Regions from separate parts of the Erythrobacter aureus genome, predicted to be linked through region 1. Evidence: predicted binding sites of a transcription regulator. Region 1 holds the regulator's gene; each other region holds the start of a gene.

Region 1 (10,647 bases):
TGTTCCAGTTTTTCCGCAACTTTTTCAAAACCAAACTCGGTCTGGCGATCTCTCTCGCTTTTCTGGGATTGATCGCCCTGGCCTTCGCCAGCGCCGACGTATCGAGCACTGGAACTTTCGGTGGCATTGCCGGTGGCGATCGTGTCGCGGTGGTGGGAGATGAAAAAATCTCCACATCCGACCTGGTTCGCGCCGCCAATAACGGGTTGGAACAGGTTCGGCAGGAACAGCCCACTGCCACGATGCAGCAGTTCCTGCGGGACGGCGGCTTGACCGCCGCGCTGGATGCCCTGATTCAACGCGCCGCCATAAAAGCCTATGCCGATGAACATGGCATTCGTGCGGGCGACAATCTCGTGAACAGCGAAATCCGTATGATCCCGGCTTTTCGCGGTCCCGATGGGAACTTCAGCGAGGATACCTATCGTCAGGCACTGGCGCTCCAGCGTGTGACCGACGCGCAGCTACGCGAAGATCTGGGTATCGGTTTGCTATCGCAGCAAATGTTGATTCCCGCAGGGTTCGGCGCCAGCGTACCGGACAAGCTGGCCTATCGATACGCGCAGCTTTTCAAGGAACGACGCCAGGGCTCGATAGCGCTTTTGCCAGCGGCCACTTACGCGCCCTCGGATGATCCCGAGACGAAGGTCCTACGAGCATATTACGATGCCAATCGTGCCGATTTCGTGCGCCCCGAACGCAGAAACATCCGTTATGCTACATTCGATTCGGCAGCGCTTGGCGACCGGATCGAACCGACCGATGCCGAAATCGCCGCGCGCTACGAGCGCGACGCCGAACAGTACGCGGCCAGCGAAACCCGTGATTTCACCCAGTTGATCGTCCCCACCGAAGCAGCGGCGAATTCGATCCGCGACCGCGTGGCCGCCGGTGCGTCGTTCGAACAGGTCGCGCGTGAGGCGGGTTTGCGTGCCTCGCCTGTCGTGGATGTCGAGCGTGAGGGACTGGCCTCGCAGGCATCGCCAGCGGTAGCGGCAGCCTATTTCTCAGCCGCCCAAGGCGAAATGAGTAGGCCTGCACGTAGCGCGCTTGGCTGGCATGTCGCGCGAGTCGATGATGTCGAAACCAAACCCGCCCGCAGCCTGGCTCAGGTTCGCGAGGAAATCGCCAAGGATGTGCGCGAGGAAAAACGTGTCAGCGGGCTTGCCAACCTCGCCAGCGAAATCGAAGAGCAACTGGGAGACGGTGCCACGCTTGCCGAAGTCGCCGAAGAGCTTGATCTCGACCTTGCCTCGGTCGGTCCTGTCTTGGCCGACGGCCGGCTCGCGGATAATCCGGGCCAGTCGATTCCCGAAGTGTTGCGACCTGCTCTGGCCACCGCCTTTCAGATGGACGAGGAAGAACCCGAGATCGCGCCGGTCGAAAGTGGTCGGACCTACCTGGTCTATGAGGCGAGCAACATCACTCCCGCTGCTGCGGCTCCGTTTGCCGAGATAGAGGAAGCGGTCGAGGCCCGGTGGCGTGCCGCACAGGGTATGAAGGCCGCGCGGGCCGCCGCGGACCGGGTCATCGCCAGGCTCGGTAAAGGCGATTCGATGGCCGAGGCTCTCGCGGCCGAAGAGCGCCGCGTGCCGCCCGCACAGTCCGTCAATATGACCCGCGAGGAACTGGCCCGCCAACGCGACCAGCGTATTCCCCCGCCGCTCGCGCTGCTGTTTAGCATGGCGAAGAACACCACGAAAAAGCTCGACGCCGGAGGCAATATGGGTTTCTTCATCGTGCGGCTGAACGACATCGAGATGGACGATATCGCGGAAGACGACCCGCTGATCGGCCAAGCGAAGCGTCAGATGGGTCCGCTGATCGGCGAGGAATATGTCGAACAGTTCGGCCAGGCCATGCAGCAGGAACTTGGTGTTTCGCGCAACGCGTCGGCCATCGAGGCGGTGCGCAAACAGCTTGCCGGGAACTGAGGCGCGGTTGGACAACGGTCTGAAAGGTGTCGGCCAGGCGCGCGAGGCCTTGGCGCAAGGCAGGTCCGCGCTTATCTGGCGCGAGGTCGTCTCGGACACGGAGACGCCCGTAGGCGCCGCCCTCAAGCTGTTCGAAGAAGGCCGGGGCGACTTTCTGCTCGAATCGGTCGAGGGGGGAGAGATTCGCGGGCGCTACAGCCTTATCGGCCTCGATCCCGATTTGGTCTTCCGCGCGACGGGCGACGATGCGGAAATCAACGGCGATTGGCAGCACCGGCGGGACGCTTTCAAACCATGCGAGAGCGGCACCCTCGCGAGTCTGCGCACTCTGGTTGAAACCTGCCGATGCGATGTGCCCGGCGAACTGCCCCCTGCCCTGGCCTGCCTGGTCGGTCATTTCGGCTACGAAACTATCGGGCTGGTAGAGAAGTTGCCTCGTCCGGCAGAAAGCGAACTGGCGCTGCCGGATATGCTTTTCGTCCGGCCGACCGTTTTGCTGGTTTTCGACCGCCTCAGCGATGCGCTGTTCTGCATCGCGCCGGTGTGGCGCGAAGGCTCGATCGAAAAGGCAGCGGAGCGGATCGACGAAGTTCTGCGAAAGCTGGCTCGCCCGGCCGTGGTGGAACGCGGCACCGTGCAACACCATCCGGAACCCGAGCTCATCTCGACCGTGCCGGCGGACGAATACGAGTCCATGGTGTTGCGGGCCAAGGCCTATATCGAGGCCGGGGACATATTCCAGGTCGTGCTGTCCCAGCGCTTCACGTCGCCCTTCGCGCTACCGCCCATGGCCCTTTACCGGGCGCTGCGCCGGGTCAACCCGTCGCCCTTCCTGTATTTCCTCGATATGCCCGGCTTCGCGATCGTCGGTTCGAGCCCGGAAATCCTCGTCCGCGTCCGCGAGGGCGAGGTCACGATCCGTCCGATTGCCGGTACGCGGCCGCGCGGTGCGACGCAGACCGAAGATCGGCTCGCCGAACAATCCCTGCTGTCCGACCCGAAAGAGCGGGCGGAGCACTTGATGCTGCTCGATCTGGGCCGCAACGATGTCGGTCGTGTGGCCGAGTCGGGCAGCGTGACCGTCACCGAGAGTTTCACTGTCGAGCGGTACAGCCACGTCATGCATATCGTCAGCAATGTCACCGGGAGGCTCGATCCCTCGAAGGATGCGATCGACGCGTTGTTCGCCGGTTTTCCCGCCGGTACCGTCAGCGGTGCGCCCAAGGTACGCGCGTGCGAGATCATCGCCGAACTCGAGCCCGCGACGCGCGGCCCCTATGCCGGCGGGGTTGGATATTTCGCTCCCGATGGATCGGTCGATAGTTGCATCGTCCTGCGCACGGCTGTCGTGAAGGACGGGACGATGCACGTTCAGGCCGGTGCGGGGATAGTCGCCGACAGCGATCCAGCCTATGAACAGAGTGAATGCGAAGCGAAAGCGGGTGCCCTGCTCGCTGCGGCCAAAGAAGCCGTTCGTCTCGCGAGAGAACCCGGGTTCGGCCAATGAGATATCCCATCGCTGCCCTGGCCCTGCTGGTGCTAACGGCCTGCGAGGCTCAGCCGGAAGGCGAACCGGTCGCTCGCGCGCGCATCGACGGGCAGGAGCCTGCCGCCGCCGCTCCCACTCCAGAGCCAAGCGCCACGGCCACGCTTGCCAGCCAGGTCGAGAGCGCCTGCCGCTCGATCATTTTCGAGGACACACCGCTAACCCATTGTCTTGCAGTGCCTTCCCGGCATCGGATCGCGATGGACCTCGGACCAAGGGGCGAAGCACCCTATCGCAGCCTGACCGATTTCGCTCGCGCGCAGGATCCCGACACTATCGCTTTCGCAATGAATGCGGGGATGTATGACGATGAGGGCGAGCCAATCGGCTACTTCGTCGAGGATTCCGAGCGCCTGCAGGCGCTCAACACCGCCGATGGCGAGGGCAATTTCCACATGAAGCCCAATGGCGTGTTCTACGGCAGCGATGGCAAGTGGGTGGTTCGCAGCACCGACAGCTTTCTCGCGAATGTTACCGAACGCCCGGAATTCGGCACGCAATCTGGTCCGATGCTGGTGGTGGATGGCAAAATCCATCCCACAATAACGCATGACGGGCCTTCGCGCCTGATCCGCAACGCAGTCGGCGTCGACGACAATGGCCGCGCGCATTTCGTGATATCGAATGCTCCGATCTCTTTCGGCAAGCTCGCCCGGTTCTACAAGGACGAGCTGGACGTAAAGAATGCGCTGTTTCTCGACGGCAATGTGTCGCTGCTCTGGAACCCGGCTACCGACAGGCTCGACACAGGCGCCCCCATCGGCCCGATTGCCGTCATCAAGAAAAAGGCTTCCGAATGACCGAACCCCGCCGCACGCTCTATCCCGCGATCGAACCGTTCGAGTCCGGCATGCTCGATGTCGGCGAAGGTCACTCGCTCTATTGGGAACGGGTCGGCACCAAGGGCGCGAAGCCTGCGGTATTCCTCCACGGAGGTCCAGGTGGCGGCATGGCGCCCGATCATCGCAGACAGTGGGATCCGGATCTCTACGATGTGCTGCTGTTCGACCAGCGCGGCTGCGGAAAATCGCTGCCTTTCGCCGAAATCGAGAACAACGACACCTGGCGGATCGTCGACGATATCGAGCGACTTCGCGAGATGTGTGGCCACAGCAAATGGCAGGTCTTTGGTGGCAGTTGGGGATCGACACTGGCGCTTGCCTACGCCCAGAAATATCCGAACCGGGTGAGCGAACTGGTTCTACGAGGCGTTTTTCTCGCGCGGGAGCGGGAAAAGACCTGGCTCTACGGCTACGGGGCGAGCGAGATCATGGCCGAACAGTGGGACCAGTTCATCGGCCTCGTTCCCGAGCAGGAGCGCGGCGACCTGGTGCGCGCCTATTACAACCGCCTGACGAGCGAGGACGAAGCGACGCGGCTTGCCGCGGCGCACGAATGGTCGCTGTGGGAGGGCCATGTCGCCACGCTGTTACCGAACGAATCCCTGCTGGAAAGCTTCGGCGATCCAGCCAAGGCGGTTCCATTCGCGCGCATCTGCGCGAAGTTCTTTCTCGAGGGCTTCTTTCTCGAAGAAAACGAATTGCTCGACAATGTCGATCGGCTCACCGGCATTCCCGGTATCATCGTGCAGGGCCGCCATGACATCTGCACCCCGCCAAGCGCGGCCTGGGCGCTGAAGAAAGCCTGGCCCGAGGCGGAGCTTTGGATGGTCGACGATGCCGGACATAGTGCGAGCGAACCCGGTATCGTCGACGGCCTGGTCCGGGCCACCGACCGGCTGGCCGGGAAGCGGGCGTGACATCACGCTGACGTTTCGCGTCTCGCAGCTTTCCTTGCTTGAAAGCCTGGCGCCAGAGCTTCATTGACGGCATGCATGACCGACAGCCGCTCCATTCTCGTAATCGACAATTACGATAGCTTCACCTTCAACCTCGTCCATTACCTCACGGAAATGGGCGCGGATGTCGAGGTGGTGCGCAATGACGCCATTTCGGCGCGCGAGGCACTGGCGGCAGACCATGCGGGTTATCTGATCTCGCCCGGACCCTGCACACCGAACGAAGCGGGGGTCAGCCTCGACCTCGTGACGGCCTGTGCCGATGCGGGCAAACCTCTGCTCGGCGTGTGCCTTGGTCATCAGGCAATCGGCCAGCATTTCGGCGGGCGCGTGGTGCGCGGTGGGCTGATGCATGGAAAGACATCGCCGGTGACGCATGATGCCAGCGGAGTCTTTGTCGGCCTACCCTCGCCCTTCACCGCGACGCGCTATCACTCGCTCGTGGTCGAGGACATTCCCGACTGCCTGGAGATCAACGCCACCAGCGAAACACCGGGTCTCGACGGCAGCAGCGTGATGGGCTTCCGCCATTGCGAACTGCCGATTCACGGCGTTCAGTTCCACCCCGAAAGCATTGTCACCGAACACGGCCACGCACTGCTTGCCAACTTCCTCGAAATCTGCGGTATCGCCGCCAAGGCCCCGGCATGAAACGACTTCCCGATGCAAAGCAGCACCTTGGCGAGAAGGAGGCGGAAGAGGTCTTCGGCTGGATTCTCGATGGCGAGACGTCCGACGAGGACGTCGCCCGTTTTCTCGTGGACATGTCGGCGCGCAGTGAAACGTCCGAGGAAATCGCTGGGGCTGCCCGTGCGCTCCGGACCCGGCTGATTCCGGTCGAAGCTCCCGAAGGGACCGTCGATTGCTGCGGTACCGGGGGCGATGGGCATCACACGCTCAACGTCTCGACAGCGGTGAGCCTGGTCGTCGCGGCATGCGGTGTCCCGGTGGCAAAGCACGGCAATCGCGCGGCGAGCAGCAAATCGGGCGCGGCGGATACACTCGAAGTGCTTGGCCTCGACATGGAAGCTGCGGGGAAAAGCGCCGAGAAGACCTTGGCGGAACTCGGAATTTGTTTCCTCTTCGCCAAAAACCACCACCCTGCGATGGGGCGCATTCAACCCATTCGCCAGAAGCTCGGTGTGCGGACCATTTTCAATTTGATGGGTCCCTTGTCGAACCCCGCCGGGGTACGGCGGCAACTGATCGGCATCGCCCGCCCCGCCTATGTCCCTATCTATGCCGCCGCCAAGGCCAAGCTGGGGACCGAGCGGACCTTCATTGCCTCGGGCGACGAAGGCCTTGACGAACTGAGCCTGGCGGGCGGAAACGAACTGGCCGACGTGACGGGCAACGATTTCGAGATGCGCCGCGTCGTCGCCGTGCAGGCCAACCTGCCCCATTCACCCGTCGAAGCGATCCGCGGGGGCGAACCGGAGCATAACGCACGGGCGTTGGAGGCTCTTCTGTCGGGGACCCCCGGCCCCTATCGCGACGCCGTGTTGTTCAATGCCGCCGCGACGCTCATCGTCGCCGGGCGCACCGACGACTGGACCGAGGGCGCGGAAATCGCCGCCGAAGCGCTGGATTCGCGCAAGGCCAAGACGCTGCTCGAAAAATGGATCGCGATGGCCATCTGACATGAACAAGCTCGAAGAGATTTGCGCAACCAAGCGCGAGGAAGTCGCCGCGCGCAAGCGAGCCCGTTCGCGCGCCGATCTCGACGCGGCGGCGCTTGAACAATCGGCACCCCGTGGCTTCCGCTCGGCGCTGGCACGCGCGCAGCAGAGCGGTTTCGGCCTGATTGCCGAAATCAAGAAAGCATCACCCTCCAAAGGCCTAATCCGAAAGGATTTTCGGCCCGCCGAGCATGCGCGCGCCTATGCTGCGGGCGGAGCTGCCTGCCTGTCGGTGCTGACCGACGCCCCCTACTTTCAGGGTCACGAGGATTACCTCGTCGAAGCGCGCACAGCCTGCCCCCTTCCGGTCCTGCGCAAGGACTTCTTGGTCGATACGTGGCAAGTCGCCGAAGCACGCGCGATCGGTGCCGATGCGATTTTGATTATCGTCGCTGCGCTCGACGATAGTGCCATGCATGAAATCGAAGCAGCGGCATTCGATTACGGAATGGATGTGTTGGTCGAAGTCCACGATAGCGTCGAAATGGACCGCGCCGCCCGGCTGAAATCGCGCTTGATCGGTGTGAACAACCGCGACCTCAAGACCTTCGATACCGATCTTGCGACAACCGAAACGCTCGCCGCCCACGCCCCGGACGGCGCCCTGTTGGTCGGCGAGAGCGGGATCTCGATCCATTCCGATTGCGCCCGCCTCGCTCGTTCTGGCGTGCGCAGCTTCCTTGTCGGAGAAAGCCTGATGCGGCAGCCCGATGTCGAAGCGGCAACCCGCACCCTGCTTGGCGGCTGAAAGAGCGGGAGAGGAGCAAAGCGGGAACACCTGTTCCAGCGCAACTTGCTCCAAACCGGGGCTATTGCTTGACTTGTGGAAAGGGGTTGCTTACTTGTTCCGCATTCGTTCACGCGTTTGTGAACAGGCGACACGGGAGTTCGCACCATGCTGACCGCCAAGCAGCACGAATTGATCCGCTTCATCCAGCAAAAGCTGGAGGACACTGGTATTTCCCCCAGCTTCGAGGAAATGAAAGAGGCATTGGACCTCAAGAGCAAGTCGGGCGTCCACCGGCTTATCTCCGCGCTGGAAGAACGCGGTTTCATTCGTCGGCTGCCCAATCGGGCGCGGGCGCTCGAGGTTGTCAAACTGCCGGAAGACGCGGTTATGGGTTCTCCCAAGCCTGCTCCCGCGAACGATGCGGTCTCCACGGCGCTGACCGCGAAGGCGGGCGCTCCCGAGCCGGCCAACGATATTATCGACGTTCCGCTGCACGGCCGCATCGCCGCCGGCGCTCCGATCGAAGCGATCGAAGGCCAGTCGAGCATGCCGGTGCCTGCCGCGCTGCTCGGCCCTGGCGAACATTATGCGCTGGAAGTCTCGGGCGATTCGATGGTCGAGGCCGGTATTTTCGACGGCGATTTCGCGCTGATCAAACGCACCGACAATGCGCGTGACGGAGAGATCGTAGTCGCGCTGGTCGATAATGAGGAGGCCACGCTCAAATATCTGCGCCGCGATGCAGGTCGTGTCCGGCTCGATCCGGCCAATAGCGCTTATGAGGCGCAGATGTACGAACCACATCGGGTCCAGGTACAGGGTAAGCTGGCGGGGCTCTTGCGGCGCTACCACTGATGAACGCATTGGCGACTAGCGGACGGAAGCCCGCCACCAGCCATGTTCACCCTGGTCCTGCGCGACCGTCGCGACCTCCCGGGAAGAAAGATAAATCGCCGTCCCTCCTTCCCTCTGGAGGAAGAGGCGGTCTATCTTCAGCCATCGTGGGCGGCAGCTCCGTGGCAAATAGCGTTCGGCGATAACGATATCCGCTCTCTGGCAAGCCGCGGCCAGTGCGCGCTCCGCGACGAGGTCCCGGTTGCGCGCGACGAGGATCGTCCAGTTGCGAGGTTCTTGCTTAGGGGGCCCTCGCTTTACGGTCAGCGTGCAGAATTCCGCACTGCATCGGGCGTGAGGCCACTGGACCAGCGGTATCGGCTCCAGGTCACTTCCGGAAAGCTCAAGCAGATTCTGTCGTGCGTAGTTCGTCTTGCCATCGCGCAGGACCAGCACGTGTTCGGCCTCGTTCGCCACGCCGATATCCCGCCCATCGCGCGTGACGAGAATATCGGGCGCGGGTGCCGAAATCATAAGGAAGGCGGCCACCGCAACCGGCGCCAGTCCCCACAGGCGAACCCTGCCCTGCCATAGTGCCAACCACAACGCGCCGGCGAGATATAGGGTCAAAGTGCTCAACCCGATACGCGGAGCCAGTTTCACCGCGCCGGGCTGCTCCGAGAAGAAATGGGCAATGGCGAGCAGGAGATCGAGCGAATGTCCGACCAGCCACCATGCGGGGGCGCCCGCCCCGACAATATCCAGCAAGAGAGCCAATGCCACGAGGGGCATGGAAACGAATGTCACCAGAGGGATCGCGATCAGGTTTGCTGCCGCGCCATAGACCCCCGCCCGGTGGAAGTGGAACAGGACTATCGGCATGAGCGCAAGCTCGATCACGAGGCCGGTCAGGAATAGCGCCGATGCGCGCCGAGCGAGGCGGCGCAACCAGCTTTCTTCACGCGGTGCAAGGAAGTGGCGGATTGCCGGAACGTTGTGGAGGGAAACGATGGCGATAACCGCGGCGAAGCTCATCTGAAAGCTCGGTCCCACCAGCGATTCGGGCCATAGTGCGAGAACGGCGCCTGCCGCCACCGCCACCATCCGCATCGAAAGCGGTTCTCGCCCGAGCGCCAGCGCAACCAGGACGAGCAATGCCCCAATACAGCTCCGAACCGTCGGAACTTCGGCACCGGTCAGCAGCGTGTAACCAATGCCGGCAAGGGCAGCCGTACCGGCTGCCAGCAGCGGCAGCCGCACGCGCAAGGTCAGCCAGGGCCAAAGGGCGAGCAGTTTGAGAGCCAGCAGATAGGTTGCCGCAATGATCGCGCTGACATGCAACCCGCTGATCGAAAGCAGATGCGTCAGCCCGGCATCGCGCATGGCCTCTTCGTCCGCCTGGGGAATGGCGCCCCGATCTCCGCTGGCCAGCGTCGCTGCAATCGCGCCGGCCGTGGTGTCCTCGAGCCTATCGCGGACATGCCCCGAAAGGCCTCTCTGGATCGATGCGAGGGATGCCGCCGAATCCCGAGATGGCTCGATCAGCTCGATTTCGCCGACTGCCGATCCGGTCGCCGAAAGTCCCTCGAACCAGGCTCGTCTCGCGAAGTTGTAAGCACCCGGGACGATCGGCGGAGACGGGGGCATTAAACGGGCCGACAGGCGCACCCTCGCCCCCTCGCGCAGCGCCGCCCGGTCCTGCGTCCACGGTATGTTGATCCGGTATGCCACCGCCCGGCCGGTCTGGGAATCGCGAGCGGCAAGGATGAGCCTCACGCGATCTTCCGCAGGCTGTTCCTCGCGCTCGAGAATCCGCCCGTCGATCCGTTCGAAGCGCGGGTGCGGGATGGGTTCCGCTCCCACCATCGCCGAGCGCGCCCAGACCAGTGCGATCCCGGCGGCCAAGGCAATGCAGATCGAGACGATTGCGACCAAAGTGAAGCTGCGCTTCTCCTCGCCCCGCCATAGAGCGATCGCGCCGAGAGCGGTTCCCAGCGCCAGTCCGATCGCTGCCAGCCACTGCCACCGTGTTCCCAACTGGAACCACATACCTATTCCACCGGCAAAAGCCACGACGAGCCACGGCCCGCGATCGAAGCGAGCAGTTTCGAGAAAGGTCTCGATGC
Region 2 (10,647 bases), 210 kb from region 1:
CGGTTGCCCAGCCCACCGGATCGCGCAGGTCGAGCGGTGCCCATGGATTGTGTTCGGGATGGTCGGCCAGCCACGCCCGCCCCGCCAATAGCAGGCCGATTGTGACGAGCAGCAGCAGCGCTCGCCTGTCGCCGGTGAAATTGCCGATGCGGCGCGATAGCCTCGGCTTCACAGATTTCTGCCGTGTCATTGCAGAAATGCGAACACCGAAATTTCGGGACTGGCAGCTCCAGCATTGTGCCCGCCCCTTTTGCAGGCCGCGGCGCAGTTCATCGGGAAGGCAGGCGTTTCGCTATCGATCATCGGGCGCGTCCTAATGAAAGTCACGGCTCGGGGGAATGATCCGTACATCGCGCGGGTGCCCGCCATGCCACCCGCATTCGCGATTGCCCGGTGCAGGTTCCTGCCATGGTTCGACAGGCCGGTAGGGATCGTCCCTCCCTTCCCTGAGGTTGTCGCGCGGATTGAACTTGTCGGGCAAGGGCGATGTGACGTGATCGGCGCGCGCGACAGGTGCATCCAGCATATCATCCGACAGGCGATATAGCTGGTGCGTCGCATCCTCCATATGATGCGCTATCACGTGTATGACTTCATCGTCATATTCCACCCGCCCGCGCACTTCCATCAGGCGCGACCCCATTACGACACGGCGCTGTTTTTCCTTGAGATCCGGCCAAACGACCAGGTTGATGACCCCGGTCTCGTCCTCCAGCGTGATGAAGCACACGCCCTTCGCCGATCCTGGCCGCTGACGGATCAGTACCACGCCCGAGACATGGACCATGGAGCGGAATTTGCGACTGCGCAGATCGCAAGCGCGCACGAAGCCGCGTTCGGCAAGGCTGGCACGCAGAAAGGCCATCGGATGCGCTTTCAGGCTGAGGCGCGTGGTCTGGTAATCCGCTACGACCTCCTCGCTCAATGGCATCTGCGGAAGCTGCGTGGGTGAAACCTCGCCGCCTTCGTCGCGCGTCGCCGCTGCGGCGAACAGCGGCAGATCCGGACCGCCGACGATGCTCCTCGCATCCCACAGGGCCTGACGGCGCGACATCTGTAGCGACCCGAAGCAGTCCGCGCTCGCGAGCCGCTCGATATGCGCCGGGGCGAGACGGGCACGGTCCCGCAGCGCCATGACGTCGCCGTAATGCCCCCGTTCCTCGCGCTCGGCAATCAGCCGTGCCGCCACGGCTTCCGGCAGCCCGTCGATCTGTCCGAGGCCCAGGCGCAGGGCGATTTGGGTGCCGAGGCGGCTTTTATCTTCCCCACTACCGTTGTGAACCCACCCCGCTTCGCTATGGCTCGTCTCTGGCTCGCCAAGCTCCGCTACCCCTCCCTTGAGGGAGGGGTTGGGGTGGGTGTTCGACGGTTGTAATTCCTCCAGCGTGCAGTCCCACTGCGACCCATTGACGTCGGCAGGCAGCACCGTGACGCCATGCTCTCGCGCATCGCGCACGATCTGCGCCGGAGCGTAGAAGCCCATCGGCTGCGAATTGAGCAGCGCGCAGGCGAAGGCGGCTGGGAAATGGCATTTGAGCCAGCTCGACACATAAACGAGATGCGCGAAGCTCGCCGCGTGGCTCTCGGGAAAGCCGTATTCGCCGAAGCCGCGAATCTGGTTGAAACAGCGCTGCGCGAAGTCGCGATCGTAGCCCCGGTGGACCATGCGCTCGACCATCATGTCCTGCAACTCGTCGACCATGCCGCGGCTGCGGAAGGTCGCCATGGCCTTGCGCAGCCGGTTCGCCTCGAGCGAGGAGAACTTCGCCGCATCGAGCGCGATCTTCATCGCCTGCTCCTGGAAGATCGGCACACCCAGCGTCCGCTCGAGGATGCTGGACAGTTCGTCGGGCGGGCCATGCTCGGGCGATGGCGCGGGAATGGCCACCTGTTCCGCTCCGCGCCTGCGTTTGAGATAGGGATGCACCATATCACCCTGGATCGGCCCCGGGCGCACGATGGCAACCTGGATCACCAGATCGTAGAATTCACGCGGGCGCAGGCGCGGCAGCATGTTCATCTGCGCCCGGCTTTCGACCTGGAACACGCCGAGCGAATCGCCCTTGCGCAGCATGGCATAGGTTTCCGGGTCCTCGCGCGGGACGCTGGCCAGCGTCAGCGGGCGATTGTGATGATCTTCAAGCAGGTCGAGGCACTTGCGGATGCAGGTCAGCATGCCAAGCGCCAGAACATCGACCTTGAGGATGCCCAGCGCTTCGATATCGTCCTTGTCCCATTCGATGAAGCTGCGCTCGGGCATGGCGCCATTGCCGATCGGCACGGTCTCGGTCAGCGCGCCTTCGGTGAGGATGAAACCGCCGACATGTTGCGATAAATGGCGCGGCATACCGATCATTTGCTCGGTCAGCTTGAGCACACGTCGCAAGTGTGGATCGCGCACGTCCATGCCCGTCTCGGCAGCATGTTTGTCGCTGATCTCACGCCCCCACCAGCCCCAGACGGTCTTGGCCAGCGCGGCGGTGACATCCTCGGTCAGGCCCATCGCCTTGCCTACCTCGCGGATCGCCATGCGCGGGCGATAGTGGATCACGGTGGCGCATAGCCCGGCGCGGTGGCGGCCGTATCTGCGATAGATGTACTGGATCACCTCCTCGCGCCGCTCATGCTCGAAATCGACGTCGATATCGGGCGGCTCCTTGCGCTCTTCGGAGATGAAGCGGTCGAACAGCAGCGCATGCTTGGCCGGGTCGACGCTGGTGATGCCGAGACAGTAGCACACGGCCGAATTGGCCGCGCTGCCGCGCCCCTGGCACAGGATCGGCGGATCGACCCCGCGTGCGTAATCGACGATGTTCTTGATGGTGAGGAAGTAGCGCGCCAGCTCAAGCTTGCCGATCAGCGCCAGCTCGCGCTCCAGCGTGGCGCGCACACTGTCGGGCAGACCACCGGGATAACGCCATTGCGTGCCTTTCCAGGTCTCGCTCTCGAGGAATTGCTGCGGAGTCTGGCCGTCGGGGTAGATTTCCTCCGGATATTCATATTGCAGCTCGTCCAGGCTGAAGTCGCAGGCATCGGCCACCGCGCGCGCAGCGGCGATGGCGTGCGGCCAGCGTTCGAACAGCTTCACCATCACCTCGGGCGGCTTGAGATAGCGCTCAGCATTGCCGTGGAGCAGGTGCCCGGCATGCGCCACCGTGGTCTTGTGCCGGATCGCGGTCATCACGTCCTGCAGCGGCCGCTTGTCGGGCGTCGCATAATGCACGTCGTTGGTGGCGAGGATGGAGAGGCCGTTCGCCTTCGCCAGCGCATCGAGCCGCTCGATCCGCGCAACGTCGTCGCCGGTGTAGAGATAGCTTGCGGCGATGTGGCGGAGCGTGGGGAGCTGGGCTGCGAGGTTGGGGAGGATTTCGGAGAGGGTGCCTTCCATCTCCACCTTCTCAACGTCACCCCGGCCCCCGAGCCGGGGTCCCGCTTTTTCCGGTGTCGCGCTCGAAGAAGAGCGGGACCCCGGATCAAGTCCGGGGTGACGAAAAGGGACTATGTTGCTCTCGACCTCAATCGCAAACTTCGTGCCCAGGTCGCGCGGCGGCAGGAGGATCAGTTGCACACCCCCGGCATGTGCGGCGAGCATGGCGAGGCTGATGTCGCACGCCCCTTTCTCCTGCCACTCTCCGTCGAGTGTCTGCATGCGCCCTGCGCTGATGAGCCTGCACAGCCGCCCATATGCCGCCCGGTCGATCGGATAGGCGAGGAAGGCCAACCCTTCGACGATCTCTATCCTACAGCCGATAAGCGGCTTCAACTTAAGCGTTTTCGCCTCGGTATGGATGCGCACGACGCCGGCCATTGTGTTGGCATCGGCAATCCCGATGGCATCATAGCCGAGCGCGCGGGCCTGCATTACGAGATCCACCGCATCGCTCGCCCCGCGCAGGAAGCTGAAGCAGGAGGCAACGCCGAGTTCCACGAAGGCGCTGCGCGGCGGCGCGTCTATGCTTTCCGGATCGAGTTCGATCGTCCGCTTGGGAATCTGGAGGTCGTTGTCGGGCATCTCACCCTGCCACCTCCCCCAACCTTGCCTTCACCGCCGCGAGGTCGGCGTCGAACAACCGCGCCTGTTCCTCGCGCGCAGGGCCGTCAAGGCGTAGAAGGTAGGAGGGGTGCGCCGTGACCCACAGCTCGCTGCCGTCCTCCAGCGGGATCGGAACCCCGCGCACTTTCGAAATGCTCACCGTCCTGCCGAGCAGCCCGCGCGCCGCGCTGGCGCCCATGGCGAGCACCAGTTTCGGCTGCACGATCGCGCGCTCCGCTTCGATCCACCAGCGGCAGGTGTCGATCTCTTTCGCTTGCGGATTTTGGTGCAGACGCCGTTTGCCGCCCCGAACGATCTTGGGGACATATTTGAAGTGCTTCACCGCATTCGTCACATAGGCCGAACGGCGGTCGATTCCGGCCCGATCAAGATGCTGATCGAGCAACTTTCCGGCAGGCCCGACGAAGGGACGGCCCGCTTGGTCCTCATGGTCGCCCGGCTGCTCGCCGACAATCATCAGCGCCGCATCGCGCGGCCCCTCGCCCATCACCGCATGATTGTCGAGCGCGCCGATCGGGCATTTGCGGCAGGCATGAATCGCCTTGTCGATCGCCTCGAGCGTGTCGGGCCGCTTCTCGAATTCGCCGGAGAAAACCGATTTGCCCTTCGCCACCATCGCCGCCTCGCGATTCTGCGCGCCCGCGATAAGCTCAGGGATTAGAGCAGCTTCGGGCATGTTCTTCCAGTATTTCTTCGGCATCTCCTTCAGCATCGCGCCCACTTTCAGCCGCGCGGGATTGAAGATCGCAGCGTAATAGCTGCGCCAGAGGTCCTCCATCGGATCGCCGCCCGGCGCATCGCTGCGCTGCGCAGGCGGGCCTTCGGACATGCTGCTGCCGTCCCAGTGCAGGCTCCCGCGCGGGGTCAGGATCGACCAGCGCATGTTGGAAAAACGCCGCATGAAGAAGCCCGCATTGGCGCGCAGGATGTGATGCTCGGGCTCGAACCAGGCGACATAGTGCTCGCCCAACCCCTCATCCTCGCTTTCGACCAGGCGGAAGCGGACAAAGGCATGCATCTTGTGGCTGTCGCGGCGGACGTTCTTGGCGAGGTCTTCCACCCGCCGCACGTCGGTATCGGCTTTGTCCTCCATCATGCGCGGATTGGCCTGCAGCCGCCACAGCAGACGATAGAGCAGCGCGAAACGTTCTGGGTCGGAATGGAGGATCGCATTCCTCGCAAGGCTCACGAAACGCCGGTTTGCGCGCACGGGTCGCGCATCGGCGGGAGTAACCGGCATGTTCCGGTCACCATGTGCAAACAGGTCGCCGCTGCCGCCCGGTTCCACCCAGGCGATCCGGTCGGGCGGCACCTCGCACTGGACAAGAACACGAGCGCGCTCGCGCCAGAAGTCGAAGTCGTCCGCTTCGGGCAGGTGCACCACGTAATAGCTGCTGAGCTTGACGTGCTGGAGCCCCATATTCTGCTTCGCAATCATGCGGCAAACAGCTCCAACTGCTCGGTCTTGGGCGCGAGCAGGCTGCGCAGATCGGCCCGGTCGGTCAGCAGCACGGGTCGCCAGTCCACGGTGCAGATGAAGGGTCGCACCTTGGTAATCGACAGCGTGAGACGCGCCACATCGTCCAATCGCAACGCACGGTGGCGACGACTGGCGAGGATCTTGCCCACCGCCTTCACGCCGAGGCCGGGAACTCGCAGCAATTGCTCTTTAGACGCGCGGTTCACATCGACCGGGAATGCCCCGCGAAACTTCAGCGCCCAGGCGAGCTTGGGATCGATATCGAGCGGCAGATTTCCGTCCGGCTCGGTCGCCTGCATCACATCCGCCGGCTTGTAGCCATAGAAGCGCATCAGCCAGTCCGACTGGTAGAGCCGGTGCTCGCGGATCAGCGGCGGGCGCTTCAGCGGCAGCACCGCGCTGGCATCGGGAATGGGCGAGAAGGCGCTGTAATAGACCCGACGCAGCCCGAAGCTGTCGTAGAGCCTGCTCGCCTTGCCGACGATGTCGCTGTCGGTCGCGGCATCGGCGCCGACGATCATCTGCGTCGACTGGCCAGCGGGCGCGAAACGGGGGGCATGCCTGAAACGCTTCCGCGCATCCTTCGCCTCGACGAGATCGGCCTTTACTTTGCCCATAGCGCCTTCGATCTGCGCGGCGTTCTTGTCGGGCGCGAGGCGGGTCAGGCCGCTGTCGGTCGGCAGTTCGACATTGATCGACACACGGTCGGCATAGAGACCGGCCTGATGGACCATCTCCGCATCCGCCTCGGGAATGGTTTTCAAATGGATATAGCCGCGAAAATCGTGCTCTTCCCGAAGGATGCGCGCAACTTCTACCAATTGTTCCATCGTATGGTTCGAGCTTTTCACGATGCCCGAGGACAGGAACAGCCCCTCGATATAGTTGCGGCGGTAGAAGGCGAGTGTGAGATCGACCACTTCCTGCGGCGTGAACCTCGCCCGAGCCACATTCGAGCTCTTGCGGTTCACGCAGTAATGGCAGTCGAACACGCAGTGGTTGGTCAGCAGGATTTTGAGCAATGAAATGCAGCGTCCATCGGGCGCATAGGCGTGGCAAATGCCCATCCCCTCGGTCGAACCGATCCCCCCACGTCCATTTGGGCCGCCCATCGAATTGCGCTTCGCCGTGCCCGAAGACGCGCAGGAGGCATCGTATTTCGCGGCGTCGGCGAGAATCTCAAGCTTCTGGAGGATGGATTGCGCAGCCATCTGTTCCTTATATGTTCCACACGGCCTTTCGCCAATGTCAAATGACAAAGGATGGAACTTTTGGTCGATTTCTGCATACTGCATGTACGGACCGGGCCCCTCTGGCGAGTGCATATGTGCTCGTGATGTCGGACGTACGTAACGCCGACGGCCTGACCAAATTCTTACGTGATCGTCGGCATACCTACACCTCGCGGCCACCAGGTCGCCTGTCTGGAGTATGCAATGAAATATCTCGCTTCCCTTGCCATCCTCGGCTTCGCCACCGCGCCTCTTGCCGCTGCGGAAAAGGACTGGAATTTCGGTGACGGCACCAGCCCCGAGCGCTGGGCCAGCGTGAACGCGGCCTATGCGTTGTGCGATGCTGGCCTCAACCAGTCGCCGATCGACCTCGGCGCCCCCAATGCTCGCGGCGATGTTCAACTCGATACCAATTTCGGCGATGCCAATGGCACTATCGCTCTTGGCGAAGAAAAAGTGCAGGTCGACTTCGCAGCCGGGCTCGGCATGAATTCGGGCGGCAAGGAATTCAACCTCATTCAGGTGCATTTCCATACGCCTGCCGAACATGCGGTCGATGGCGAACGCTACCCGCTGGTGGCACATTTCGTACATGCCACCAAGGCTGGTGAACTGGGCGTGCTTGGCGTAATGTTCGAAGAGGGCGCGGCCAACCCGGCGCTGACCACGATCGTCGACGGTGTCGGCAAGGGCAAGGGAACTGCCGTGTCTTTCGACGTGAACGATATGGTCCCCGATGAGCTCGACGTCTATCGCTATATGGGCTCGCTTACCACGCCGCCGTGTAGCGAAGGTGTAAACTGGCATGTCGCCGAAGCGCCGATGACCGCCAGCGCCGAACAGATCGCCGCGATGGAAGCCAATCTCGGTCCCAGCGCCCGCTCTCTACAACCGCTCGGCTCGCGCCTTCTGGTCGCGCCGGAATAAGTATTCTGCCACCCGGCCCAGGCGGTCGGGTGGCACTCGCCTGTCAGGCGTATAGCCCCTGCAGATACCAGTCGGGCGGACCGCCGCGCCCGTCGCCGATGATACCCAGGCGGTAAATCCAGTAACGCCGCCCTTCTTCGTCCTCGATCCGGTAATAGTCGCGTAGACGTGCCCTGCCCCATTCGCGCCACCATTCGGGCGCGATCCGCTCAGGCCCTTCCACCCGCGCGACCTCATGGACCTGTCCACGCCAGCGGAAACGCTGCGGATAGCCATCGGGCGTCGCATAAAGCACCGCGATTTTCTCCGGAGTGTCGAGCAGCGAAAGCGGCCGCGCATGGAAGGCCAATTGCCCCTGCGAAGCCGCTTCGGGTTCGAGCGGCGACTGCCAACGCTGCGCTCGTTCGGGGATGTGGCTGGCGAACGGTATCGGACGGTTGATCGCCTGTGCACCGAGCCGTACCGTCAGCCTGTCGATACAGGCCGCAAGACTGGTTCCACGGTTTTCCGTCGCCGCCTCGATATCGGCCTGCTCCAGCGCCAATGGTTCGGCCCAGTTGGCGCGCAGGCGCAGCATTTCGATCCCGAAGCCAGCATCTATATCGTCGAGACGGGCAGCGAAGAGCCGCACGATATGCGCCGGATCGCGCGTGGCCTCGGCCATTTCAAGGCGGCGAACCACCAGCTCGCCATCCACGCGCCACAGCCCCAGTTCGAGCCGCCGCGCACCCTGCCCCTGCCCCTCGAGTTCGCGTGCCATGTCATCGGCAAGGTCGGCAACCACCCGGTCGAGCAATTCGCGATGCCGGATCGGTTCGACCAGACGGCGCTGAACCAGCGGCATTTGTTGCGGGATCACCGGCAAGAGCGGCTCGGGTACACGGCCAAACAATTGGTCGAGCCGGATCAGAGGGTTGGCGGCAGGCGATTTACGATTGCGAAAACGCCTCTGGATCGCATCGCGGCCAATGGTGCCAATCTCGCCCAGGCGCTTGAGGCCGAGGCGGCGCAGAACGGTCAGCACATCCTGATCGAGCCGCAGCGCGGCCACGGGCAGGTCGGCCAAGGCGCGCTCGATTGGCTCGCCCCGCTCCACAATTGCCCTATCCGGGCCGAAATGGGTCATGGCCCAGGCTGCTCCGGCAGTCGGGGCGATGGCGGCACGAATGGTCAACCGCCGTCTGGCGAAAGCTTCGTACACATCGTCCAGCAGGCGTTCCTCGCCACCGAACAGATGCGGTACCGCAGTCACATCGACCAACAGGCTATCGGGTACATCGAGTGCAGACCAAGGCCCCCAACGCTGCGCCCATATGGCGACATCTTCGAGGAAAGTCAGATCGCCCGCCGGATCGGAAGGCGCGGTGACGATTGCGGGGCACAATGCGCGCGCATCGGCAAGCATCATGCCCCTGCGCGCACCAGCGGCAGTCGCGGCGCGATTGACTGCCTCGATCCGTGGACCATGCGCATGATCCGCAATCAGGACTAAAGGCCCGTCCCGAACGGTCTCTGCCTTCCTCCTCTTGTCCAATTGCCAGCGATCCATCGCCAGCGCGGGAAGCCAGATCGACAGGATACGGCGGGAACGCGATACACCCGCAGGCTGCGCGCTCACGCCCGTAGCGGCGGATGCCGCAAGCGCAATCCCGCCGTCCAGTCGGCCCCCGCTTCGTCTGCTTTGCGCTGCACCCTGTCCGCTATCAACCTGCCCTGCTCTTCGCCCAGCACCCATTCGCCCGGCGCATGCATGCGTGCGCGGAACAGCTCAGCCCGCCAACGCGGCGCTCCAGGCGCCTGCCCGTTCCAGCGCGGGGCAGGCGATGGGGCCGAAGACACCTCCCACCGCATTCGCGCAGAAGAGAGATCGCGTACCGCATCCAGTCTCACGAGAAACAGGGGCACACCATGCTTTTCGCTCGCCAGTGTCAGGCGACGCGACGCAGTGAAATCGAGCGCTTTGGGATTGCCGACGATTTCCCCGATCACGAAAGCGAGTTCTCGGCAGCGCAGCCCTTCCTCGATGGCGAAGAGAGCATCTTCCGTCTTTTCCGCGCGTACGTGAACAATCCGTGCCTGCAGATATTCAGGCAAACCCGCGCGGTATGGGCGTCCAACGCGCCGCGCCGCTTCGCGTGTCTGGACCCACAGCACGCTACGCCGGTCATGCGCTTCACAAGCCTCTGCGCGCGGCAAGCTACGCCAGTCGTCCAATGCCAGGCTCAGGGCGACTCCCGCTCCCGCCCCCTCGCACGAGGAGGCGAAAACCTCGTTGTGCAGCGCGAGACCCTGCCTTGCAGCCAAGCCCGGGCACCAACGTATGCTTCGCTGCGCAGAAAGAGCAGCGACGTCTTCGAAGGCTGTGGACGGCATGGAGACAGGGTTGAATCGGGACATAGGAAATCAAGCTATTCGTTCTCATTATGTTCCATATCCAATCGATTCGCAATTCGTCCTTCCACTGCCCCGTTCCGGCGCACCCAAGGGAACACCGAATCACGCGCATTCGTTTGAAAACCAAACGCAATTACGAAAGGCGCATTCGATGAAATATTCCGACGGCAATTCCGAAGAACTCAAGAAAAAATTCTGGCTGGCGCTTGCCGACTCGCCCTTCCTTTTCCTCGAACTGGACGGCCAATCGCAGACATCGGTGCCGATGACCGCCCAGCTCGACGAAGACGCCAACAGCGCAATCTGGTTCTTCACTCAGAAAAGCTCGACCTTTGCCCAGCTCGGCAAGGTCAAGGCCAGCTTTTCCGGCAAGGATCACGACATGTTCGCCCGGTTCGATGGTACGCTTGCCGTCGAAACCAGCAAGGAACGCTTCGACCAGTTCTGGAACAATTTCGTCGAGGCCTGGTACGATGGCGGCAAGGATGATCCCGACATCCTTTTCCTGCGCATGGATCTCGGTGAAGCCGAAATCTGGAGCGGCGATCTTGGTTTGCTCA
Region 3 (10,647 bases), 730 kb from region 1:
GGCAAGACCACCGCATTGCAAGTGCTCGAGGATCTGGGCTGGGAGACAATCGACAATTTTCCGATCCGTCTGCTCGGCGGCCTCCTCGCGAGCGAGGGCGGCACTGTCAGCGACACGCCCTTGGCGATCGGCTTCGATTCGCGCACGCGCGGTTTCGTCCCCGCCGAAATCATCGAAATGTGCAAGCAATTCGAAGCGCGGGAGGATGTCGAAATCACCGCTCTCTTTATCGATTGCTCCAGTGCCGAATTGCAGCGACGCTACAACGAAACCCGGCGCCCGCACCCGATGGCGCGCGGTCGGCCTGCGCTCGACGGGATCAAGGCAGAGCGCGAACTGCTGGAGCCGCTGCGCCGCTGGGCCGATATCGTCATCGACACGACCGATTACGCGACCAATCATTTGCAGCAGCTCGTGCGTGAACGGTTTGCGGCCCATGCCGAGGGCAATATGACCGTGACCATTTCGAGCTTCGGTTTCGCCCGTGGCATGCCCCCGCTGGCCGATTTGCTGTTCGACATGCGGTTTCTCGACAATCCGCACTGGGTCGAAGGGCTGCGCGAGAAAACCGGATTGGACAGGGCCGTGGGCGATCACATTTCCGCAGACCCCGCTTTCGCCCCGGCTTTCGAAAGGATTATCGAACTGCTGCATGAAGTCATGCCGCGCTATACGGCGCAGGGACGCAGCTATCTCAACATCGCTTTCGGCTGTACCGGCGGTCGGCACCGCTCGGTCTATAGCGCGGAGCGTGCAGCCGAGGCCTTGCGCAAGGCGGGATTTTCGCCCACGGTCATCCACCGAAATCTCGGTTCGCGTCCCGCCGACCCGCTCGAGCGACGCTAGACCCCGGGGCAAGGAATGGTTAAGCGCCAGACACGCATATCCTTCGGCATCGCAAACGGAACTGAAGCTGCATGATCGGCATGATCCTCGTCACCCACGGCAGACTGGCCGAACACTTCATCGATGCGATGGAACATGTGGTCGGCAAACAGGAGGACGTGGCCACCATTTGTATCGGTCCCAACGACGATATGGAAAAACGCCGCGCGGATATCGCCGATGCGATCAAGCAGGTGGATACCGGCGCGGGCGCCATCATCCTGACCGATCTGTTCGGCGGCACGCCTTCCAACCTCGCCATCTCGCTGCTCGACACCGGCCACATCGAAGTGATCGCAGGCATCAACCTGCCGATGCTCATCCGCCTGGCTGGCGCGCGCAAGAGCATGAATGTGGTCGATGCGGTCAACGCCGCGCAGACCGCCGGCCGCAATTACATCACGGTCGCAAGCGAGTTCCTCGGCCAGGATCTCGACAGCGCGCGGAAAGCCTCTTGAGCGAGCTGCGCAAGCGCATCGAGGTGGTCAACCAGCGCGGCCTGCACGCGCGGGCCAGCGCCAAATTCGTCAATGCGGTCGCCGAACTGCCCAATGGCTGCACGGTTCGCGTGGCGAAGGGTGAAAACGAGGCCGCCGGCGGCTCCATCCTCGGACTGATGATGCTGGGTGCGGCCAAGGGCGATACGATCGAGATCATCGTCGCGGGCGAGAATGCCGATGCGGTCATGGCCGACCTCTCCGCCATGGTCGAGGACGGCTTCGGGGAGCCGTGAAATGACCCGCGAACGCCGGGTCATTACCGGGTTTTCCAATCCCACCGTCAAGGCGCTGCGCGCACTGCGCGAGAAGAAGCACCGCAAGGCCGCAGGCAAGTTCCTCGCCGAAGGACTGCGCCTGCTGACGGATGCGCGCGAATGCGGCCATGTGCCCGAAACGCTCGTGCTCGCCGACCGACGCGATCCGCACCCGCTGCTGTCCGCGCTCGAAGAAGCGGTCAAGGCCAGCGGCGGCGAGGTGATCGAGACAAGCGCCGACATCCTCTCCAAGATCACGGGGAAGGACAATCCGCAAGCGGTCGCGGGGGTCTTCGGCGAGTTCGACACGTCGCTTGCCGCGCTGGACCGTGGCGGCGCAGATATCTGGCTGGTGGCGCAGGCGCTGCGCGATCCGGGCAATCTGGGCACCATGCTGCGCACCGGCGACGCGATCGGCGCGGGCGGGCTGATCCTGATCGACGACTGCGCCGATCCCTTCAGCGTGGAGGCGGTGCGCGCCAGCATGGGCGCGGTGTTCACGCAGAGAATAGCGCAGGCGCGGTGGGACGAATTCGAGCCATGGTTGCGCGGCGGACCCGGCCAGCTCGTCGCCGCGAGCCTGCGCGATGCGCAGCCTTATCGCGGCGCACCCTATGCCGCGCCCTGCTTCGTCTTGGTCGGCAATGAAAGCCGCGGCCTGCCCGACGCCTACGAGATGGCCTGCGACCTGCGGGTAACCATGCCGATGAAAGGCCGCGCGGACAGCCTCAACGCGGCCGTGGCGGCGGCGGTTCTGGGGTATGAGGTGCTGGCAGAGCTGGATAGCTGACCGGAGCGCGCCGTGTGGGGTTCTGCGACGCTACACATGGCAACTGCGAAGCTTCGCCGCCAACTTGCCTTGAACCCAAACCCGTTATACCCAAGCAACACACCCTTCAACTCGCAGATTTCCCGCGCTGGTGGATCAACCCATGTCTTTTCACTTCATAATCCTGGTATCGATCCTCATCGCAGCGGCGTCACCGTTTCAGGCATTTGCCTCGGTAGCGGAAAGAGTTCGAGCGACTCTGGTCATCGACAATGTCGGCGTCATCCCCATGACCGAAAGCGGCGCGACGCTGACCGAGCGAACCGTGGTGATCGAAGACGATCGCATCGTCGCTATCCTGCCCGCCGACAGGAGCCGGGACTACCCAGGCGCGACGCGGATCGACGGTTCGGGAAAATGGCTCCTTCCCGGTTTCAGCGACATGCATGTGCATCTCGGCAACGATCGCATGTTGCGGCTGCTGACCGGGCAAGAGACACCCAAGGACGGAACCGCCGTCCTCCAAGACCTCTTCACGCCCTATATCGCCAACGGCGTGCTGCAGGTCTTCGATCTCGCTTCTATGCCCGAAACGATCGGCCAGCGGATCGAGATCGAAAGCGGACGCATTCTCGGCCCGCACATCGTCACCGCCGCCATGATCGATGGCGAAGAGCCCATCCTCCCGTTCGGGATTTCGAAGGCCGCCGCCACGCCCGCAGACGGCAGGCAGGCCGTCAGAGACGCGCAGGCCGATGGCCATCGTTACGTGAAGATTTACGGGCGCGTGGATCTGCCGACCTTCACCGCTATCCTCGAAGAGGCCCGTTCACGCGGTATCCGCGTAGTCGGTCATATTCCCCAGCGCGGTCAGGGGATGACCGCATCCTTTTTCCAGCCCGGCTACGATCTGGTCGTCCATGCGGAAGAATTCGCGCAGCAAACCGCTATACCGGACAAGACCGCCATTCCCGCCTACGTGCAAATGGCGCGCAGCAACGGCACGGCGCTGGTTGCGACCCTGAGCGCCAACAAGCGCATTCTGGAAATCGCCAGCGATCCGGCATCGCTCGGCACGCGCGAGGACCTGCGCACGCTCTCCCCGGAGTTCTACAGTCTCAATGTCGACCACAATCCCTATGCCGCGCAGTCGAACGAGGGTTTCGTCGGATATGCAGGCAGCATAGTCGATTTCAACGGCCCGTTCGTGCGTGCCTTCTCACAGGCCGGCCTCACGGTGCTGACGGGATCGGACGCCGGCGTGCCCGGCATTGCGCCCGGATATTCCCTGCACGACGAATTCGAAGCGCTGGCAGAGGCCGGACTTGACAACCGGACCATCCTCGAAGGATCCACCCGGCTTGCCGCCAAGTGGCTCGGGGTCGATGACGACAGAGGAACGGTAGCTGCCGGGATGAGAGCCGATCTCGTGCTTCTGGAAGCCAACCCGATCAGCGACATCCGCAACACACGCAAGATCGCGGCCGTCATCCGGAACGGGAGATACATCGACCGCGCCGTACTGGATGGCATGATTGCCGACCTCAGAGAGCGCAACCGCCGCTAGCTATTCGGCCGCCTCGCGCCCTTCACCGGTTCCGTCCTCGATCTGCGCGGCGTCCTCGGCATTGTAGCGCGGGGTCGCTTCCACCTTGGGCACTTCTTCGATCTCACGCTTGCCGATTTCGATGCCCCTTTCGTGCAGTCGGCGCCCGGCGGACAGCACGTTGCGTTCGAAGCTGCCGACGAACTTGTTGTAATTGTTGACTGCGGTTTCGAGCCCCCCGCCGACACGCTTCATGTGTTCGGCGGCGACGGCCAGGCGATCGTAGAGCTCGGCACCGGCTTTTCCGATCTCCACCGCCTCGCGCGCGATCGTGTCCTGCCGCCAGACCTGCGCCACGGTGCGGGCAATCGCAACGAGGTTGGTGGGCGTCGCGAGCAGCACCTTGTTGCGGAAGGCGAAGTCCCACAGTTCGGGATCATGCTCGAGCGCGGCGGCGACGAAATGCTCGCCCGGCACGAACATCACGACATAGTCGGGCGCCTCGTCGAACTGGCTCTGGTAGCCCTTGGTGCCGAGCGTCTGGACATGGCCGCGCATGGCCTTGGCGTGCAGGTCGAGATGGCGCACGCGCTCGCCCTCGTCATCCGCCTCGAAGGCCGCCTGGTAGGCGTTGAGCGACACCTTGGCATCGATCACCAGCTTCTTCTGCCCCGGCACATGAACGATGGCATCGGGACGCAGCCGCCCCTCGTCCGTTTCCATCGAGTGTTCGAGATTGAAATCGGTGTGTTCGGACAGGCCGCATTGCTCGAGCACGTTCTGCAGCGCCCGCTCGCCCCAGCGCCCGCGCGCCTTGGGCGCATTGGTGAGGCTGTTGCCCAGCCGCTGCGCCTCACGCCGGACCTCTTCCTGTCCGCGCTGCATCTCGGTGATCTGCTGGTACAATCGCCCGAAAGCGTCGGTGCGCTTTTCTTCCAGCGCGGCGACCTGTTTCTCGTAAGCCTCCAGCCGCTTGCCCACCGGATCGAGCAAGGCCTTCAATTTTTCCTCGCTGGTCTTTTCCGAATGGCCGAGTCGTTCGTTGGCGCGTTCGAGAAAGGCCTCCTGCGCCTTGGTCAGCACCGCCGAACCGGTGTTTTGGAATTCCTTGAGCAGCTCCTCGCGCGCTTCGATCAACAGGCGTTTTTGCTCGTCGAAATTGGCGGTCTTTTCCTTGAGCGTGGCGAGTTCTGCGGTGAGCGCACCATTGCTGCGACGCAGTTCATCCAGCGCCGCTTCATGGATCTTGCGCGTCTCGCGCAGCTCCGCATCGAGCGCATCGGCGCGGTCGGCGCGCACGCTGGCGTTTTCCAGATCGACGATCGCCTTGCGGAACTTCTCGTCGAGCTCCTTGGCGCGCGTCTCGCTCTCGCCATGGCGCGCCTGCCAGTCCTTGACCGGCGCCATGCCGAAGCGGTGGCCGAGAAAATACCCCAGCCCAAGGCCGAGAACGAGCGCGATGATGGCGAAAAGCGTGGGATCCATCGCGTGACATTAGGCGGAACGGAGGGGGAACGCCAGCCCCTCGACCACCCTACCCACAATCGTCGCTCCGGCCTGCGAGCCGGGGCTAGGCTTGCTTGCGCCAACTCAGCTACCGCGAAGACAAGCGGGACCCCGGATCAAGTCCGGGGTGACGATGATTGGGTACGGCGAGAGAGGCGGATTTACGCCGCTTCGCGCAGCTTCTTGAGCTTCTTCAGCGCCATGTTGCGCTTGAGGCGCGAGAGGTGGTCGATGAAGAGGATGCCTTCGAGATGGTCCATCTCATGCTGGAGGCAGGTGGCCATCAGCCCGTCCAGGTCTTCTTCATGGGTCTCGCCCTCGAGGTCCTGATAGCGCACGCGGCAGGTCGCCGGGCGATCGACATCGGCGAAGATGTCGGGGACCGAGAGGCAGCCTTCCTGGTAGGTCGCCAGTTCATCCGCCGGGTCGAGGATTTCCGGGTTGATGAAGACGCGCGGTTCCTTCTTCACCGGATAGTGCACATGCTCGTGACCGTCATGGCTGCAAGGTTCGGGCTCGGCGTCGGTATCCTCGGGCTGGAGGTCGATCACCAGCACGCGCTTGGGCACGCCGACCTGAATCGCGGCAAGACCGATGCCGGGCGCGGCATACATGGTTTCGAACATGTCGGAGACGAGGGTGTTCAATTCGTCGCCGAATTCGTCGGGTTCGACCTTCGTAGACACGGTCTTGAGCCGGGGGTCCGGCACTTCGAGGATTTCACGGATAGCCATATGCGGCTCAGATAGGCGCGAGCGCGAGATTCTTCAATTGTTCGTTGCGTGAGTTCATTGCGTGCGGGAAGCGCCTCCGCGCTTCCCTTGCGGCTGCACCGGCCCACTCCCCCACCCGGCCACCCATAAGATACCGTGCCGTGGGCGGCCGGGTGGGGAGTGGGCCGGTGCAGCAAGCCTTCGACGGAGGTCGAAGGCGCACCCGACAAAACCTACCCCACCGGCCTTCTGGCTCTCAACGCCTGCGCCAGCGTGCCCTCGTCGAGATAATCCAGCTCGCCGCCGACAGGCAGGCCATGGGCGAGCTGCGTGATCCGCACCGGATGCTCCTCCAGCCGTTCGGCGAGGTAGTGGGCGGTGGTCTGACCCTCCAGCGTGGCGTTCATGGCGAGGACGATCTCGTCGATCCCACCCTCCTCCACACGCGCCAGCAGCGAAGCGATGTTGAGGTCCTCCGGCCGCACACCGTCGAGCGCGGACAGCTTGCCGCCGAGCACATGGTACTTGCCGGTGAACAGCTTCGCCCGGTCGAGCGCCCAGAGATCGGCGACGTCCTCGACCACGCAGAGCGATTTCGTGTCGCGGCGCGGGTCTGCGCAGATGGCGCAGGGATTGGCGGTGTCGACATTGCCGCAGGTGTCGCATTCGATCAGCGCCTCGCCCACCGTCGCCAGCGCCTCGAGCAGCGCGGGCAGCGCGCTTTCGCGGCGTTTGACCAGCCACAGCACCGCACGCCGCGCCGAACGCGGGCCGAGGCCGGGCAGGCGAGCGAGCGCGGCTGCGAGGGTTTCGATCTCTTGCGATGCCATGAGGCGACAGATAGGGGCCGCAGCGAAACAGAGAAAGGCCGTCATGCGCATTATCTTCATGGGATCGCCCGATTTCGCGGTGCCGACGCTGCAGGCACTGGTCGATGCGGCGCATGAGGTGTTGTGCGTCTACACCCAGCCGCCGCGCCCCGGCGGGCGACGCGGCAAGGAGTTGACGAAGACGCCGGTGCACCAGCGCGCCAGCGACCTGGGCATCGAGGTGCGCTATCCCAAGTCGCTCAAACCCGCCGAGGAGCAGGAGGCCTTCGCCGCGCTCGATGCCGATGTGGCGGTGGTTGCCGCTTATGGCCTGATCCTGCCGCAGGCGATCCTCGACGCGCCGAAGCACGGCTGCCTCAATGTCCACGCCTCGATCCTGCCGCACTGGCGCGGTGCGGCGCCGATCCACCGCGCGGTAATGGCGGGCGACCCGGTGACCGGTGTGACGATCATGCAGATGGAGGCAGGTCTTGACACCGGCCCCATGCTCGCCTTCGCGCGCACCCCGATCGAGGACAAGACCACCGGCGAGCTGACCGAGGAGCTGGCCGAAATCGGCGCGCAATTGATGGTCGGCACGCTGATCGATTTCGGCGTCCTTCACCCGCTTCCCCAGGACGATGCGGAGGCGACCTATGCCGCGAAGATCGACAAGGCCGAGGCGCGGATCGACTGGAACCGCCCTGCCGAGGAGGTGGTTCGGCATGTCCACGGCCTGTCCCCCTTCCCCGGTGCGTGGTTCGAACTGGGCGGCGCGCGCGTCAAGCTGCTGCGCGCCGAGGTGGTCGAGGGTTCGGGAACGCCGGGCGCGATCCTCGATGACCACCTAATGATCGCCTGCGGCACCGGCGCGATCCGCCCGGTCAAGCTTCAGCGCGCGGGCAAGCCGGCAATGGACCTCGACACCTTTCTGCGCGGCAATGCGGTGACGCAAGAAACGAACATCAAGTGATGGCAAATGGCGCTCGCATTCTACCGTCGGCGATAGCTTTGCTCCTCTTCGTTTGCGCCTTCCTGATCGGGAATGCTCTCTCTTTGCTTCACCAAGGGGAAGACCAGTACTGGTTTGGGAAGCTGGTCGTTTGGAGCGGCCGGGCGGCCATATTAGCGTGCGTTACATCGGCGCTATTGGCCTACTTCTCTCGGAAAGCAGCGCAATGGACATCATGGGCTGCGCTGGTGCTGGCGTCGCCAATCGCGATCGTGACGATCTTTCCGAACGCCTGGTGTGTTTTCCTGCAATGCAGTGGTGCGTATTGGGAAATTGCGCCGCTGCAATGGGCAGGCATGCTTCTGCTGCTTCCGCAGGTCCTCGCCCTCATCATTCTCGCTTGGCTTGCCCGTTTATGACCCGCTTCGCCCTCACACTCGAATTCGACGGTACGCCCTTCTACGGGCTCCAGCGCCAGAAGGACGGCCCCAGCGTGCAGCAGGCGGTCGAGGAAGCCGCTTTCCGCATACTCGGCGAGGAGGTGCGGCTGCACAGCGCGGGACGGACGGACACCGGCGTCCACGCACTCGCCATGCGCAGCCACATCGACATCGAGAAGGTCATCAAGCCGTTCCGCCTGATGGAGGCGCTCAATGCGCATCTCCGTCCCGATCCGATCGCCGTCACCCATTGCGAGACGGTGCCCGATGACTGGCATGCGCGTTTCTCCTGCACGGGGCGGTCCTATGTTTATCGCATCGTCAACCGCCGTGCGCCGCTGACGCTCGACCTCCACCGCGCCTGGCAGATTGGCACGCCGCTCGACCACGAAGCAATGCACCGCGCGGCACAGGCGCTTGTCGGCTTGCACGATTTCACCACCTTCCGCTCGGTCCATTGCCAGTCGGACAGCCCGGTCAAGACGCTCGACCGGCTCGATGTCGAGCGCGCCAAAACACCTTGGGGCGAGGAGGTGCGCATCCATGCCGAGGCGCGCAGCTTCCTGCATCACCAGGTCCGCAGCATGGTCGGCTGCCTTGCGCTGGTCGGCATGGGCCGCTGGCGCGAGGAACAGGTGGCCGAGGCGCTGGCGGCACGCGACCGGCAGGCGCTCGGGCTCAACGCCCCGCCGCATGGGCTCTATTTCGTCCGCGCGATCTATCCCGAAGACGCTTGACGCAACGTCGCCCTAGCCAAGCGTGCGGCAGCGAGGTAGCGATGCTCCATAAACCGGATTCGAATATGGAGAATGGACATGCCAACCACCGGAAAGCAGCTTTTCACTACTCTTGAAAGCGACGGTACGCTTACGGTCGAAATCGCGAACAGCGAGTTTCGCGATCCCACGGGCAATCAAGTGCTGGTCAAGATGGAAGCTGCGCCGATCAACCCTTCGGACCTCGCGATCCTGACCGGCGCGGCCGATTTCGAGAATGCCGAATACTCGCCCGGCAAGGTCGTCGCCAAGATGCCCGAACCGTTCAATTCGGGGCAGAAGGCGCGCCACGGCCAACGTCTTCCGGCAGGCAATGAAGGTGCCGGCACCGTCGTCGCCACGGGTGACAGCGACATGGCCAAGGCGCTGATGGGCCAGCGCGTCGCCTGCGTACCGGGCAGCGCCTATGCCGAATACGCCATTGCCGACGCCGCCATGTGCCTGCCGCTGGGCGATCACAGCGCCGAGGCCGGTGCATCGAGCTTCGTCAATCCGATGACCGCTCTGGGCTTTGCCGAAAATGCCAAGATGGACGGCCAGAAGGCGATCCTGCACACGGTCGGCGCCTCGAACCTGGGGCAGATGCTGGTCAGGATCTGCCAGGAAGACGGGCTCGATCTCGTCAACATCGTGCGCAAGCAGGAGCATGCGGACCTGCTCACCGGGCTCGGCGCGAAGCACGTGGTCAACTCCTCGGACGAGAACTTCTTCGCCAACCTCAAGGCGACCATCGACGAAACCAACGCCTTTTACGGCTTCGACCCGATCGGCGGCGGCCAAATGGTCGACACCTGCTTCAAGGCGATGGAGCAGGTCGCGGTGTCGAAGATGACCGAGTATTCGCGCTACGGTTCGAACCAGGCGAAGCGCATGTTCATCTATGGCCGCCTCGACTTTTCGCCGACCACGCTGACGCCCTCCTACGGCTTCGGCTGGACGCTGTCGGGCTGGCTGCTGACTCCGTTTCTGCAGCATGCGGGCATGGAAACCGTGATGCGGATGCGCAAGCGCGTGCTCGACAACCTCACCACCACCTTCGCGAGCCACTACAAGACCAAGGTCGATCTCGAAGGCATGCTGACCAAGGACGCGATCCTCGACTATCGCCAGATGAAGACCGGCGAGAAATATCTCGTCATGCCGAACGGATAACCTCCGGAGCAATCATTGCGAGCGAAGCGAAGCAATCCAGGGCCGGTCGGTACCACTCTGGATTGCCGCGCGGCTTCGCCGCTCGCAATGACGTGATCGCTAGCGGGCGTCGAAAGCGCGCTGGATGGCGGCGGGGTCGCTCTCGCCGCCCGCCAGCAGCAATTGCAGCAGAATGCGCGCCTTTTGCGGATTGAGCGCGCGCCCGGCGACGAAGCGGTTTTCGCTATCTTCTGGCTCGCGGTCGACAAGGCCCTCGTCGGCGCGGCTTGCACGAACCACGGGGATGCCGCGATGGGCGAACTTGACCAACTCGGTCCGCGCGCTCTCGGGCATGTTGCCCTCGCC

Evidence for each region. The regulator LexA, encoded in region 1, represses DNA repair genes until DNA is damaged. The targets are predictions, from matches to a motif close to GTTCCNCNCTTGTTCT.
Region 2: the regulator LexA is predicted to act here: its motif matches at 6,788-6,803, upstream of DVR09_RS09070 (putative DNA modification/repair radical SAM protein).
Region 3: the regulator LexA is predicted to act here: its motif matches at 5,455-5,470, upstream of DVR09_RS06550 (DNA recombination protein RmuC).

The regions. Positions count from the first base shown of each region.
Region 1 is NZ_CP031357.1:2,066,389-2,077,035, forward strand. It holds gene DVR09_RS10125 (SurA N-terminal domain-containing protein) at 1-1,934, shown strand, start outside; gene trpE (anthranilate synthase component I) at 1,942-3,441, shown strand; gene DVR09_RS10135 (phosphodiester glycosidase family protein) at 3,438-4,280, shown strand; gene pip (prolyl aminopeptidase) at 4,277-5,239, shown strand; gene DVR09_RS10145 (anthranilate synthase component II) at 5,315-5,929, shown strand; gene trpD (anthranilate phosphoribosyltransferase) at 5,926-6,918, shown strand; gene trpC (indole-3-glycerol phosphate synthase TrpC) at 6,920-7,705, shown strand; gene lexA (transcriptional repressor LexA) at 7,853-8,542, shown strand; gene DVR09_RS10165 (ComEC/Rec2 family competence protein) at 8,558-10,647, opposite strand, start outside.
Region 2 is NZ_CP031357.1:1,851,736-1,862,382, reverse strand. It holds gene DVR09_RS09085 (extensin-like domain-containing protein) at 1-190, opposite strand, end outside; gene DVR09_RS09080 (error-prone DNA polymerase) at 314-4,012, opposite strand; gene DVR09_RS09075 (UdgX family uracil-DNA binding protein) at 4,014-5,492, opposite strand; gene DVR09_RS09070 (putative DNA modification/repair radical SAM protein) at 5,489-6,745, opposite strand; gene DVR09_RS09065 (carbonic anhydrase) at 6,971-7,693, shown strand; gene DVR09_RS09060 (DUF6504 family protein) at 7,737-9,242, opposite strand; gene DVR09_RS09055 (hypothetical protein) at 9,308-9,997, opposite strand; gene DVR09_RS09050 (pyridoxamine 5'-phosphate oxidase family protein) at 10,239-10,647, shown strand, end outside.
Region 3 is NZ_CP031357.1:1,340,494-1,351,140, reverse strand. It holds gene rapZ (RNase adapter RapZ) at 1-846, shown strand, start outside; gene DVR09_RS06570 (PTS sugar transporter subunit IIA) at 918-1,343, shown strand; gene DVR09_RS06565 (HPr family phosphocarrier protein) at 1,340-1,618, shown strand; gene DVR09_RS06560 (TrmH family RNA methyltransferase) at 1,620-2,429, shown strand; gene DVR09_RS06555 (amidohydrolase family protein) at 2,572-3,975, shown strand; gene DVR09_RS06550 (DNA recombination protein RmuC) at 3,976-5,439, opposite strand; gene DVR09_RS06545 (peptide deformylase) at 5,622-6,194, opposite strand; gene recR (recombination mediator RecR) at 6,407-7,003, opposite strand; gene fmt (methionyl-tRNA formyltransferase) at 7,047-7,955, shown strand; gene DVR09_RS06530 (hypothetical protein) at 7,955-8,353, shown strand; gene truA (tRNA pseudouridine(38-40) synthase TruA) at 8,350-9,111, shown strand; gene DVR09_RS06520 (zinc-binding dehydrogenase) at 9,190-10,302, shown strand; gene DVR09_RS06515 (asparaginase) at 10,402-10,647, opposite strand, start outside.